Regions from separate parts of the Metabacillus sediminilitoris genome, predicted to be linked through region 3. Evidence: predicted binding sites of a transcription regulator. Region 3 holds the regulator's gene; each other region holds the start of a gene.

Region 1 (4,605 bases), 520 kb from region 3:
CGGAACATCTGCTAAAGCAATAACCGTTGGTGCATCATCACCGCCTCTGCAGATTCCATTTTTAAAAGTTTCCGGACTTAAGCAGGCAATTCCTATGAATTCTTTGCAGGGTGCTTTACCTTGGGAGTTACATAGCCTAGACACAATTGTGTTTGGTGGTATCGGTACAGAAAGCGATCTAAATGATGAGGTGCGGGGGAAGATTGTGCTCATGGAAAGAGGGGAAATAACCTTTACTGAAAAAGTGTTACATGCACAGCAGCATGGAGCAAAAGCCGTTATCATTTACAACAATGTAAAGGGGAATTTCGCAGGCTCCCTTCAAATTCCAATTGATATTCCTGCAGTCAGCATTTCGAAGAAAGATGGACTGGCACTTATAAAACAATTAGAAAAACATGCGAGTGTCCGCACAATCTATCAAAAGGAAGAAGATAAACTAGCGAATTTTAGCTCAAGAGGACCTGTGACAAATACGTGGGAAATAAAACCCGATGTTGTTGCACCTGGGGTGGCAATCGATAGCACTGTTCCAGATGGCTATTTAGCCCTGCATGGGACAAGTATGGCAGCGCCGCATGTTGCAGGGGCATGTGCCCTCATCAAACAAGCTCACCCAGATTGGACCCCTGCGCAAATAAAGGCAGCGCTGATGAATACGGCGAAACAATTAGAAAACAAACAGCATGAAAAGCTTAAGCCGAACGAACAAGGTGCAGGGAGAATTTCTGTTAAAGCTGCAGTTGAAGCAGAAGTTCTTGCCTATCCAGGTTCACTTGCCTTTGGCCAATTCGAAACCTCCCATCCGCGTACAAAGAAAGAGGAAGTTCTGACAATTGAAAATCATTCGAAGCGTGAACAAACCATTTTTTTCAATACACCAAAAAATGAACCCGGTATTCAGTGGCAGCTGCCAGGTAAGGTCACAATCAAACAAGGGGGAACAGAAAAAATAACCATTGGTATCGATGTAACACCAAATCGTATAAAACCAGGAATCCATCAAGGGTGGCTTGTTTTAGAGCAATCGACCAAGAAGATTGAGCTTCCATATTTATATGTAGTCGATGAACCGGATTATCCGAGAGTAATGGGCTTTGAATTGGCTTATGGTGATCAACCGGATACTTACAAGTATCAATTATATTTACCTGGTGGTGCTGATGAGATGGGAATCGCGCTTTATGATCCAGATTCTTTGACCTTTGTGGAATTTTTAGATTGGGAAAGAGATGTCCCAAGGGGAATTGTGGAAAAAGAGATTAAGAAAGAGTCGTTAAAAAACAAAACAGGCTTATATAAGGCAATTATTTTCGCGAAAAAAGGCGGGCGGGAAGATCATATAGAAGTTGATGTTTTACTTGGTGAATAGTTAACTGTCTTAATAAAATCAAGGGTTATTTGGGGGTAAATGTGAACGATTTGTGATGAATTAAGTTGTTTGTGAAATTAATAACTTAAATCAGATTGACAATTACTTTTCTACTATTGTATGCTAAACAAGGGCGATTTGGTAAGGTTTTCAAAACCGCCAAAAACGTGTTATTTACCCTCTTTTTCCTTTATAAATCAAGTAGCGAGGAATTGATTTATAGAATGCGACAAAAACAACGCCATCCATTACAAGCGATGGGCCTCATGTCAGCCATTATTTCCCACTTAGTAGGCTCTATATTACTAGGCGTTTTTGCTGGACAATGGATTGATAGCTTTCTACATACTAGGCCGGCATTCTTGATTGTTGGTTTACTGTTAGGACTTGCTGCTGGAATCTACGGTTTACTCAAGTTAGTCCACCACTTTTTCTCAGGAGATTGATCAATATATGTATGATATACACCTGATGTATCGCAGGTACAGATCGTATATATTCTATCTGCTTTCCATCTATGTCATTGGATGGGCGGCTACTGAATATCAGCCAGTTTTTCTCGGTCTTATTTTAGGTACGTCTGTAAGTCTTTATCATTTATGGGTAATGGTACGGAAAAACGTACAGTTTGGACGGGCATTACAAGAAAATAGGAAGATAAGGTCATTAGGGACAGCCTCTAGATTTGCAACGGCTGGTATTGCTACCTTAATTACTCTGAAGTTTCCAGAGATGTTTCACTTAGTAAGTCTAGTTATTGGAATAATGACAATTTACATTGTTATTATGATAGATTATGTCATTCAACAACTACGCGCGTAGTTTGGAAGAGAGGTGAAATCATTGGGTCATGAAGCTCCTATTAAAGAGTTTTTAGGTCTTACTTTTAATTTATCAAATGTTTTTATGATAACTATTGCTAGTGTTATCGTATTTATTATTGCAATGGTAGCTTCTAGAAATTTACAGATGAAACCAACTGGTAAGCAGAATTTCCTTGAATGGATAATTGATTTTGTTAAAGGCATTATTAATAGTTCAATGGATTGGCAAACCGGTGGGAGATTCCTTACATTAGGTATTACATTATTAATGTATATCTTTGTATCAAATATGCTAGGTTTACCATTTTCAATTGCATTAGGTCACACTTTATGGTGGAAATCGCCTACAGCGGATCCTGCTATTACACTTACACTAGCTGTAATGGTTGTTGTACTCACGCATTATTATGCTGTGAAAATGAAGGGTGTGTCTGAGTATGGTAAAGATTTCTTAAAACCATTCCCTGCACTTCTACCAATTAAAATCATTGAAGAATTTGCGAATACTTTAACACTTGGTCTTCGTCTTTACGGTAATATATATGCCGGTGAAATTCTTTTAGGTTTGTTAGCTGGACTAGCTACTAGTGGCTATGCTAACGGCTTTGCAAGCGGTATTCTAGGAACAATCGGAGCAGCAATTCCGATGCTTGTATGGCAAGGTTTTAGTATCTTTGTTGGTTCGATCCAAGCTTTTATTTTCGTTATGTTAACAATGGTTTATTTAGCACACAAAGTGAGTGCAGACCATTAATAATAAAACTTGTTCAAATCTATTGAACGATTTTACAAAAGAAAAAATAGTTTCAATATAATAAAGGAGGATTTTTTAAAATGAATTTAATCGCAGCTGCAATCGCAATTGGTTTATCAGCGCTAGGTGCTGGTATTGGTAATGGTCTTATTGTTTCTCGTACAGTAGAAGGTACTGCTCGTCAACCAGAATTACAAGGTAAATTACAAACATTAATGTTCATCGGTATCGCATTAGTTGAGGCCCTTCCGATCATTGGTGTAGTTATCGCGTTTATCGTTTTAGGCGGCGAATAATAACGGGATATTCCCTGATAAAAGTGGCGAAGATTGATTGAAATACCTTCTTCGCCATTGCTTTATGCCTTGTTATGATTATTTTTTAAAATGAACAACCATTTAATGAAAATTTTTCGATAGACCCATCATGGAAAACTTGAAGGGAGTGAAACCGAGCTATGTTAACATTTGATCTTGCACTAGGTGCGTCTACTGGCGGACTGAACACAGGTGATATTATATTCCAGCTTGTCATATTCTTAATTCTACTTGCATTATTAAAGAAATATGCATTAGGTCCGGTTATGAACATGATGAAGCAACGTGAAGAACACATTGCAAATGAGATTGCTAATTCGGAAGAAAGAAACAAAGAAGCACAAAAACTCGTTGAAGAGCAACGCGATCTTTTAAAACAAGCTCGTTTAGAGGCTCAAAGCTTAGTTGAAAATGCGAAAAAGCTTGGTGATCAACAAAAAGAAGAAATTATTCAAGCTGCACGTGCTGAAGCTGGCCGATTAAAAGATGGAGCTTTACAAGAAATTGAAAGAGAAAAAGAACAAGCTGTTGCAGCACTACGCGAACAAGTGGCATCTTTATCTGTTTTAATTGCATCTAAAGTAATCGAAAAAGAGTTGAACGAACAAGAGCAGGAGAAATTGATCAACGACTACATTAATGAGGTAGGAGAAGGTCGATGAGTAACGGTATTGTTGCAAAACGTTATGCAGTAGCTCTTTTTCAACTTGCAAAGGAACAAAACACAATTGCTCAATTTGAGAAAGAATTGAACATTGTAAAAGAAGTTTTTACAACAAATAAAGAATTGATCGATGTTCTTAAACATCCTAAAGTGACAAATGAAGCAAAGAAGACAATCATAAAAGAATCATTTGCCAGCCTGTCTCCGCAGGTGCTAAATACACTTTTACTCCTTGTTGAACGTCATCGTGTAGATATTGTAACAGAAGTAGTGAATCATTTCATACAGAGTGCTAATGAAGCAAGCGGTATAGAAGATGCAGTTGTATATTCTGTTCGTCCACTTACTGATGCGGAATTAACATCAATTTCTACTTCATTTGCAAAGAAAATTGGCAAGACTTCACTTCGATTACAAAACGTTGTGGATAAAGCGCTATTAGGCGGTTTAAAGCTTCGAATAGGCAATCGTATTTATGATGGAAGTATTAGCGGTAAGCTTGAACGTATAGAGCGACAATTAGTCGCGAATAGATTGTAGATAGGGGTGACACTCATGAGCATCAAAGCTGAAGAAATTAGTGCGCTGATCAAAAAGCAAATCGAAAATTATCAGTCTGATATAAAAGTTAGCGATGTCGGTACTGTAATCCAAGTTGGGGATGGTATCGCTCG
Region 2 (4,605 bases), 2.0 Mb from region 3:
AAACATTCAATGTTTCTATCCCAACTTTATAACTTTTTGTAATAGAAGTAAGGTTGATCATTTCACACTCACTTCCATGTCTTGTTTGAGATTATCTGGTGGACGAACGATAACCTCCTCTTCTTTCGTTAAGCCTGATTTTATTTCCATAAATTCATTATTTGTTGTACCTGTCTCTACTTTTTTACGCATTGCCTTTCCGTTTTCAACGACAAATACATAATAATCTTCTCCATCTTGCTTAACTGCTTCTAAAGGAAGTGCTAGAGCTGTTCGCTTTTCAGTTTCAATTTCCATAATGAGCTTAAAGCCTGGCTTTATTTCAACATCTTTTGAATCAATTGATACTTCAATTGGATATTGAACTGCAGCATCTTCATTTACCGTGACATTTTCAGTTTGTTGCGGCAATAGTCCAACTTTTGTTACTGTACCCTTCCATTCCTTATTAGGTAAAACATCAGACTTAAGGATAACTGGCTGCTTTTCTTTAATTTTTAACGAATCGTATTCTGAAATAGATGCTTTCACAACATAGTTACCTTTTTTTCCAACATGTAATATTGGTGTCTGAGAAATACCTGCTATAGCTTCTTCATCAACAGAAAGTACGGTTCCAGCTAAGTCACTCTTAATTACTAATTCCTTTACCTTGTTTTCGATGGTTTCTTTTTGTAACTGAACCTGTCTTGCTTCAATATCTGCTACTTTTAAATCAATTTTCAACTGATCTCGTTCAGCCTCAACTGTTTTTTCCGCTTCATCTTTACTTACTTGCTTCGATAAATCATCCTCTTTCTCGTCTAATGCATCAAGTTGATCATCAATTTGATTAATACGTAAATAGGCTGATTCAATTGAAAGTGCATTTTGTTCTTTTTCTAATTGAAGTTGTTCATTTTCATAACGTACTAATGGAGTTCCAACTTCAATTTGGTCACCTTCTTTGACAAGAACTTCTTTCACTTCACCCTTTTCAGGATCTAAATAAACATAGTTTTCCTGACTAAAAGATAAAGTGCCTGGAACCATTACATTCCCAGTGATTTCACGTTCGTCTACCTTTACTGTTTCGACAGTAAGTTCTTCTTTAGCAAGTGTTCTAAATACATTAAAGCCAACTAAGCCTAATATTAGTATTACAACCCCTATTGAGATCCAAATCTTTTTCTTCATTGAATTTGTGTTAATCCTTCCATTGCTCCAGAAACTGCTGCGATAATAAGTCCTAAAACAAAGAAAACGATGGTAATAATAATGGCTGTAGTTTTAGAAAGCTTTGCTACTTTATTAAGTCCTATTGCTAATAAGAAATAATACCAAATATTGAACACTTCAATTGAATTAAGGATTGCACCTAAAACACCTGTCTCACCAATAAAACTATTTAGGCTTGTTGTGATCATAAATGGATCACCATCTATTGCCATGATGATTAGTTGATTAAGAAGTTGACCAATCGTAACAATGAAGCTACTAAAAATAGTCATCGATAACATTTGCTTATATGTTGCATCAGATTTTGCAATCTTTGTTATTCCCCAAAAAATAAGTGCAAAAAAAAGATATCCTATTGGTGCTGCAAAAAAACCTGTTATTGCTGCTCCGACAACTCCGAACGTTTTTGCGATTTCTGCATCTTCGGCAGTCATTTCCATTCCTGGCAATGCTGAATAATCAATATTAAATGCCGACATTAGAGAAACGACCGTCATGACGATTGTCAAAAGGATTAACGGAAACCAAATGACTGGCTTTTCTCGAATTCTCTCAAACTGTTCACCAGGACTGAAAATCATCCCAAATAATGACGGCTTTTTAATCTGTACTGTTTCTTGTTCCATATAAATCTACCTCCAATTTATGTATTCATTTACATATACGTCTAAAAAATGGAATAGTTTCACAAATTAGTATTTTTATATAAAAATTATTAATCCATAATTATCATTTACCGACTTCTAAAATAATTATTTTGTAAAATTTATTTCGAACTTCATTTCTTTCTGATTGAATTTTTCATTCGTATAAAATGACATTTACAGGGAATAATTTTTATAAGAACTATTCTAATAAAAGAGGCCTTTTATGTATTTATTATTGGTAATTGCTATTTTCATCATATTAATTTTCCTTTTTGTAGATAGAAAACAGTTGAAAGAATATTATCCAACGATCCAATTCTATATTATTTGCAACCTTCTTTATAATTTTATCTTTTATCAACATACACTTTGGTCGTACGAACTGGATCTATTTAAATGGTTAAATCATACAAACACAGAAATTATATTTACTTTTCTCATCATCCCTCTTTTTATTATTGTTTATCTTCGCTTTTTTCCTGTTGGTTGGAAGGGAATTGCATATATTGTTATATGGATTATTTCTTTTTGGTTAATTGAATATTATTACTTAAGGAAAGGGTTTTTCGACTATAAGAACGGATGGAATGAATGGTGGTCGCTGCTATTTAATGTCATCATGTATCCAACTTTATACTTACATTACAAGAAACTGTTAATTGGAATTCTCGTATCCATTCCAATAATCATTTTATTATTACTTTTTTTCCATCCTCCATTTAGTAAATTAAAATGAACATATGAGGAAACGGTAGGATGCCGGCAAATGCATTTAGTGTTTCCTTTAGTTATTTGCTAAAAATTTAGTAATAAAAATGATAACTAAGGTCGAATCGATTTCTAAGTACTATTATTAGTGAGAATCCAATTTGGATTGTATCCTTATTGGGCTACGTATCTTTTTTCTAGCTGGAATATTGAAAGACTCCTAATTAATTTTTATTGTTTCATGTAGAAAATATGCTAACCTTATTTTCTGCGCAATTTAATTAAAAAAGTTCAAGTTAGAGCTATTCTTTACATAATTGAATATAAAAACAAGACAGAAAGACTGTCTTGTTCAAAAAGGATATTTTGATATTCAGTTTGTACCGAAATCCACTTTGTCCCAGTGAATTCATTATCGATCAATATGTTTCCAAATCCCCCCATTCCACTTGCCTTTGTACTTCCGAATGGTACAGTCTGAGTATCATTACCGTTTGATCATTAAGATTGGTCATTCCTCTTTCTACTTGTAAACCTAACTCTCTTCCTTGCTCTAGATTCCCCGTAAATATAGCTGAACTAAATCATATTCAGTATCATTTGCTAATTTAATAGCATTTTCATCTGATTGTGCTTTAATAATGGTAGATATAGGAGCAAATAATTCCGTTTGGGCTCGTTTACTGTCGTTATCTACATTTATAAAGACAAACGGAGTTATTAGGTTTCCAATTCGTTTGCCTTCTAAAGCTAATTGAATTCCTTCTCCTTTTGCGTCTTCAATAATCTTCATTGCTTTATCAGCCTGATTTTCGTTAATTTATGAGCCAATTATTCTTTTTGGATCTTTTGGATCACCATAAGGAATCTGTTATACTCTTTCAATATACTTTTGAACGAATTCATTATAGTTATCCTTGTATGTGAACCATTACAGAAAAAGGAAATGACATAGCAGTATCATTTCTTGTTAATAAGCTCTGAATATTCGGTGCTAAGAACATTTACGTAATTAATTTAGTTCACAGTTTCATCAATTTGAACGATCTTTTTAAAATCATCAAGTGTTGTAGAATAAGTAATATAGATCCTTGGTAATAAATAAAGCTCATCTCTTATTTTCTTTTTAGAAAATAGTTCAGGTGTCGTCGTAAGTCCAAATGAATAATACTTTTTTGTTTCAGCTACAACCTTGTCATTAAAATTCCCATAAGGATATGAAAGAGCGATAACTGGCTTCCCTGTTATTTGTTGTATTTTTTCTTTCGATCCTTTCAGTTCATATTCATAATTATTTATCTTTGTCAAATCAGGATGTGTTGCCGTGTGAGACTGAATAGAAAAAAGACCTGAATCAGCAAGCATTTTTAATTCAGCCTTGGTTAAGCGGTTTGAACGATCGATAAAGTCAGAGATCACAAAGATTGTACCTGAAGCTTTAAAACGCTCATTATTCACTTTTTTAAAAATGGCAAATGCGTTTAAATTATTTTTATACCCATCATCAAAGGTTATGATTATCGGTTTGTTCACGTTATCAATTTCTTGCCAGCGCTCAAAGGTTAATAAGGTATAGCCATGATCACGTAAATAAATCATTTGCTCTTCAAAACTTTTTGGCGTTACATAAAGCTCTCTAGAACCAAGGCCCTTATAATTGTCTATTGAATGATAAATTAATATCGGTACTTTTTTCACAGCTATTACTTGTGTTGGGAGAAATAAACAAAAAATACAAAGCAATATCGTCGAAATCTTTTTCATCAAACCCCCACTTTATTTTTAATATGATGTTTTCATTTTATTATTTCTTAATTTTTATAATGAATTCCTACAAATAGAATCGGTCATATCCTATTTTAAAAAATGAATATTTGGATCTTTTATTTAGGCTGTTTCGGCAAACTTTGTTACTATTTACCAAGTAGTGCGGTGTAGTTGACTGCAGAGAGAGATGTCAGCTTTCCGCAGGGCGGGCGGTAAGCCTCCTCGGCGTAAACGCCTGCTTGAGTCTCACATGTCCCGCTGTTCC
Region 3 (4,605 bases):
CTTCGCTGCTTTTGTCTTTCTTGCTTCTTTAATTCCTTTTCTTGTTGATAAGACAGTTTCGCTTCTTGTTGAGGTGAGGCCGCCTTTTGCGAAGATTTATCCACAGGTTTTTGCTCTAAACGCAGAAGCTCTAATTGCTCCTCTTTTTTTGTCATGTAATAATCATAGTCCCCAAGGTATTCCTTGAGATTATCACTTGAGAGTTCAAATATTTTTGTAGTAATCCTGTTAATAAAGTACCTGTCATGTGATACAAATAAGATCGTTCCCGGATAATCAATAAGAGCATTTTCCAAAATTTCTTTACTATCTAAATCAAGATGGTTTGTCGGTTCATCAAGGATAAGAAAGTTAGCATTTTGAAGCATCAGCTTTGCTAGGGCAAGTCTAGCCTTTTCGCCACCACTTAGTGTTGAAACTGGCTTTAAAACATCATCTCCAGAGAAGAGGAAATTTCCTAGTACCGTTCTGATTTCCTTTTCGGTCTTCTGTGGATAATCGTCCCAAAGCTCATCTAACAATCGTTTATTTGATGTAAGGTCTGCTTGTTGTTGATCATAATAGCCAATTTGAACATGAGAGCCAAGGGCAAAAGTTCCAGACAAAGCATCTAGTTTTTGAACAATCGATTTAAGTAATGTAGATTTACCAATCCCATTAGGACCAATTAGAGCAATGCTATCACCGCGGGAAATCGAGAAGGAAATATTTGAAATAATAGGATGCTGCGAATCATATGAGACAGATATGTTCGTGGCCTTTAGTACATCATTGCCACTTTGTCTCTCAATATCAAATTGAAAGTTGGCTGATTTTTCATCGCCCAACGGCTTATTCAGTATGTCCATCTTTTCTAATTTTTTTCTTCTGCTTTGTGCTAACTTTGTTGTTGAAGCACGTGCTAAATTTCGCTGAATAAAATCCTTTAGTTTAGCTACTTCTTCCTGTTGTTTTTCATAGGTTTTGAGCTCTTTTTCATAGTTTTCTGCTTTGTATTTTAAGTAACTGCTATAATTGCCAATATATTTTGTGCTCGTTTGACGACTAATTTCGTATACTTGTGTTACAATTTTGTCTAAAAAGTATCTGTCATGCGAAACAATTAAAATAGCTCCTGAGTAATTTTGCAAGTATTGTTCAAGCCATGTTAATGTTTCAATATCTAAATGATTCGTCGGTTCATCTAAAATTAGCAGGTCTGGGTTTGTTAACAGTAATTTACCTAAGGCAAGTCTGGTTCTCTGGCCGCCGCTTAATGAGGCTATTTTCGTATCGGAATCAAATGTACTGAATCCAAGACCATGAAGTACTGATCGGATATCTGCTTCATATTGGTAGCCGCCGCTTTCCTTGAATTTTACTTGCAAGCTATCATATTCCTTTAATAGCTGTTCGAATTTCTTTGATTCTAATGCGGGATCAATAATAGCCATCTGTTGTTCTAGGTTTCTCATCTCTTTTTCCATGGACTGAAGCTCTTTAAAAACTAAATTCATTTCATCCCAGATTGATAATTGAGATTCTAGCCCAGTATCTTGAGCTAAATATCCAACAGAAACATCTTTCGGCTTGATTATTTCACCTGAATCATGTGACATGTACCCAGCAATAATTTTTAAAAGAGTAGATTTTCCAGCTCCATTACGGCCAACAATGGCAATCTTATCTCTTGTTTGTACTTCAAGCTTAATATTCGTTAGAATAGGATCAGGACCAAAATATTTGCTAAGTTGATTTATTTGTAACAATATCATTGTATTCACCTCTATCAATGCCTTTAGTTTAGCTTAATAGGAACCAATGGGCAACAATGATACATATGATTTCTCTTAAAAAACAACGATAAAATAGAGATATGAGAGAGATTTATAAATTTAATCAATTGTCACAATAACAAACAGACAGATAGTAAAAAATAGTGTATAGTCTACGTATAAGGGGATTTGTATATGTCAGAATTTACCCATTTCAATGATCAAGGCAGAGCCAAAATGGTTGATATCTCTGCGAAAGAAACAACAAAGAGAACTGCACGTGCAAAAACGAGCATCCAACTAACTGAAGAGGTATATAAAAAAATCACTAATCATGAAATTGGTAAAGGTGATGTTCTTTCAGTTGCTCAAGTAGCAGGTATTATGGCAGCAAAACAAACAGCTAATGTCATTCCAATGTGTCATCCAATTCCCATTAAAGGTGTAGATATTGAGTTTGAATGGAAAATAGAAGAAAGTAATTATGAATTAATGATCACTTCAACTGTTAAAACAACAGGGAGTACAGGTGTTGAAATGGAAGCGTTAACTTCTGCAAGTGTTTCAGCTCTGACAGTTTATGATATGTGTAAAGCTGTAGATAAAGGAATGGTCATAGGTCCTACCTATTTAGTAGAAAAAACCGGAGGAAAAAGTGGTGACTTCCATCGGGTAGATAAATGATGTATCATAAAGAATTCTAAATGTATGAAGTGTTCTTATGCCTGCTGTCGAATCTGGACAAGGCGTTTACGCATTTTCTAAAGGATTTAAGGTAATAAACTAGACTGAGTTTTTATGTCTAGCTCAAGCACCCAGCATCTTAGGGTCTTAAGTCACCCATAAATTGAAGGTAAAGAACACCTTCTAGTCATGTACGTGTCTTATGCCTTTTGGGCTAAACAAGGCACTTCGCATTTCTTAAAGGATAATTAGTTTAAGGTTTTAGACTTAGTTTTCATGTCTAGCTCCAGCGCCTAGCCACTCGGGGTCATAAGCCACGCATGAATTGAAGGTAAAAAGCATCTTCTATTCATGCGCGTCTTATGTCTGTCGTGGCTGAACAAGGCGCTTACGCATTTCTAGAGTGAGGGATAAGAGTGAATGAATATTGAACAATCTAAAATACCTCAGGCAACTGCTAAGCGTTTGCCTTTGTACTATCGATTTTTAAAAAATTTACACTCATCAGGAAAACAGCGGGTTTCATCTGCTGAATTAAGTGATGCTGTAAAGGTTGATTCTGCAACAATACGGAGAGATTTCTCCTATTTCGGTGCGTTAGGAAAAAAGGGATATGGTTATAATGTTAATTATTTGTTATCCTTTTTTAGAAAAACATTGGATCAAGACGAAATGACAAAGGTATGTTTAATTGGTGTAGGGAATCTAGGAACTGCCTTTTTGCATTATAATTTCACAAAGAATAATAACACTGTTATTTCACTTGCATTTGATGTAGACACCGAAAAAGTTGGAGAAGAAATAGGTGGGGTACCAGTCTTTCACTTAGATCAACTTGAAGAGATACTACCTGAAGATGTGACTGTTGCGATATTAACGGTACCGGCTCCAGCTGCTCAGGCGATTACAGATCGGCTGATAACAAAGGGGATTAAGGGGATCTTAAACTTTACACCTGCAAGGTTAAATGTTCCAGATGATATACGGATCCATCATATTGATTTAGCAGTGGAACTTCAGTCACTTGTTTATTTTTTAAAGCATTATCCAAATGAAGATAAATCTTAAAATTATTTAAGGGAGGTGGATCTCCATGCTAACACTTGGATTCGGAGCATCAATGGGATTTGGTAGCCTATTATTAATCGCATTTGTAGCATTGCTTATTTTTGGCCCTAAAAAATTACCTGATTTAGGTAAAGCAGTTGGGAGTTCGTTACGTGAATTTAAAACTGCAACAAAAGGCTTAGCAGATGATGAAGATGATGATGTAAAAAAGATCGAAAAAAAGGAAGAAGTCAAGTAAGATAGGATGAATCCGATATGAAACATAATGAAATGTCGGTCATTGAACATATTACAGAGCTTAGAAAACGACTGATCATTGTTGTCGTTTTCTTTTTCATAGCTGTAATAGCTGGCTTTTTGCTTTCAAGACCGATTATCGTTTATTTACAACAAACAGATCAAGCTAGGAATTTAACACTAAATTCCTTTAATCTAACAGACCCTTTAATGGTGTATATGCAATTTGCATTTATTATTGCATTTATCATTACGTCACCTGTCATTTTGTATCAACTTTGGGCATTTGTTAGTCCAGGTTTATATGAAAAGGAAAGACGTGTTACTTTAAGCTATATTCCACTATCACTTTTGTTATTTCTAGCGGGTATTTCCTTTTCCTATTTTATTTTGTTTCCGTTTGTCGTAGATTTCATGGAAAAGATCTCAAATGATTTAGAAGTAAATCAAGTGATTGGAATCCATGAATATTTCACGTTTTTATTACAGCTAACCATCCCGTTTGGGCTGCTGTTTCAATTACCAGTCGTTATTATGTTTCTGACGAGATTAGGAATTGTTACGCCAATGTTTCTATCAAAAGTAAGAAAATATGCATACTTTGTTCTGTTGGTCATTGCCGCACTAATCACACCGCCAGAATTAACTTCACACTTAATGGTGTCAATACCATTATTTATCTTATATGAAATTAGTATTTGGGTATCTCGAATTACGTATCGAAGAGCTCAGAAGCTGCGGTTTGAAGAGGAGAATACAAAAAATGAGACTGGATGATCAGTCTCATTTTTTCGCATTTACTTTTTTTAATCTTCTAGATAAATTAAACATTCTAATGGCAACACCGATATCGAAGGTTGCG

Evidence for each region. The regulator Rex, encoded in region 3, represses fermentation and respiration genes when NADH is low (regulators of the CRP and FNR family bind a similar motif). The targets are predictions, from matches to a motif close to TTGTGAAATATTTCACAA.
Region 1: the regulator Rex is predicted to act here: its motif matches at 1,442-1,459, upstream of GMB29_RS25600 (AtpZ/AtpI family protein).
Region 2: the regulator Rex is predicted to act here: its motif matches at 1,892-1,909, upstream of GMB29_RS18395 (YknW family membrane protein).

Annotation. Positions count from the first base shown of each region.
Region 1 covers NZ_CP046266.1:5,320,303-5,324,907, reverse strand. The annotation lists gene GMB29_RS27545 (S8 family serine peptidase) at 1-1,372, shown strand, start outside; gene GMB29_RS25600 (AtpZ/AtpI family protein) at 1,597-1,818, shown strand; gene GMB29_RS25595 (ATP synthase subunit I) at 1,826-2,194, shown strand; gene atpB (F0F1 ATP synthase subunit A) at 2,216-2,950, shown strand; gene atpE (F0F1 ATP synthase subunit C) at 3,031-3,246, shown strand; gene atpF (F0F1 ATP synthase subunit B) at 3,408-3,929, shown strand; gene GMB29_RS25575 (F0F1 ATP synthase subunit delta) at 3,926-4,471, shown strand; gene atpA (F0F1 ATP synthase subunit alpha) at 4,487-4,605, shown strand, end outside.
Region 2 covers NZ_CP046266.1:3,842,860-3,847,464, forward strand. The annotation lists gene GMB29_RS18385 (ABC transporter ATP-binding protein) at 1-61, opposite strand, end outside; gene GMB29_RS18390 (efflux RND transporter periplasmic adaptor subunit) at 58-1,176, opposite strand; gene GMB29_RS18395 (YknW family membrane protein) at 1,173-1,844, opposite strand; gene GMB29_RS18400 (CBO0543 family protein) at 2,089-2,601, shown strand; gene GMB29_RS18405 (aldehyde dehydrogenase family protein) at 3,127-3,366, opposite strand; gene GMB29_RS18410 (polysaccharide deacetylase family protein) at 3,591-4,337, opposite strand.
Region 3 covers NZ_CP046266.1:242,672-247,276, forward strand. The annotation lists gene GMB29_RS01385 (ABC-F family ATP-binding cassette domain-containing protein) at 1-1,754, opposite strand, end outside; gene moaC (cyclic pyranopterin monophosphate synthase MoaC) at 1,950-2,438, shown strand; gene GMB29_RS01395 (redox-sensing transcriptional repressor Rex) at 2,859-3,506, shown strand; gene GMB29_RS01400 (twin-arginine translocase TatA/TatE family subunit) at 3,532-3,744, shown strand; gene tatC (twin-arginine translocase subunit TatC) at 3,762-4,520, shown strand; gene GMB29_RS01410 (YdiK family protein) at 4,527-4,605, opposite strand, start outside.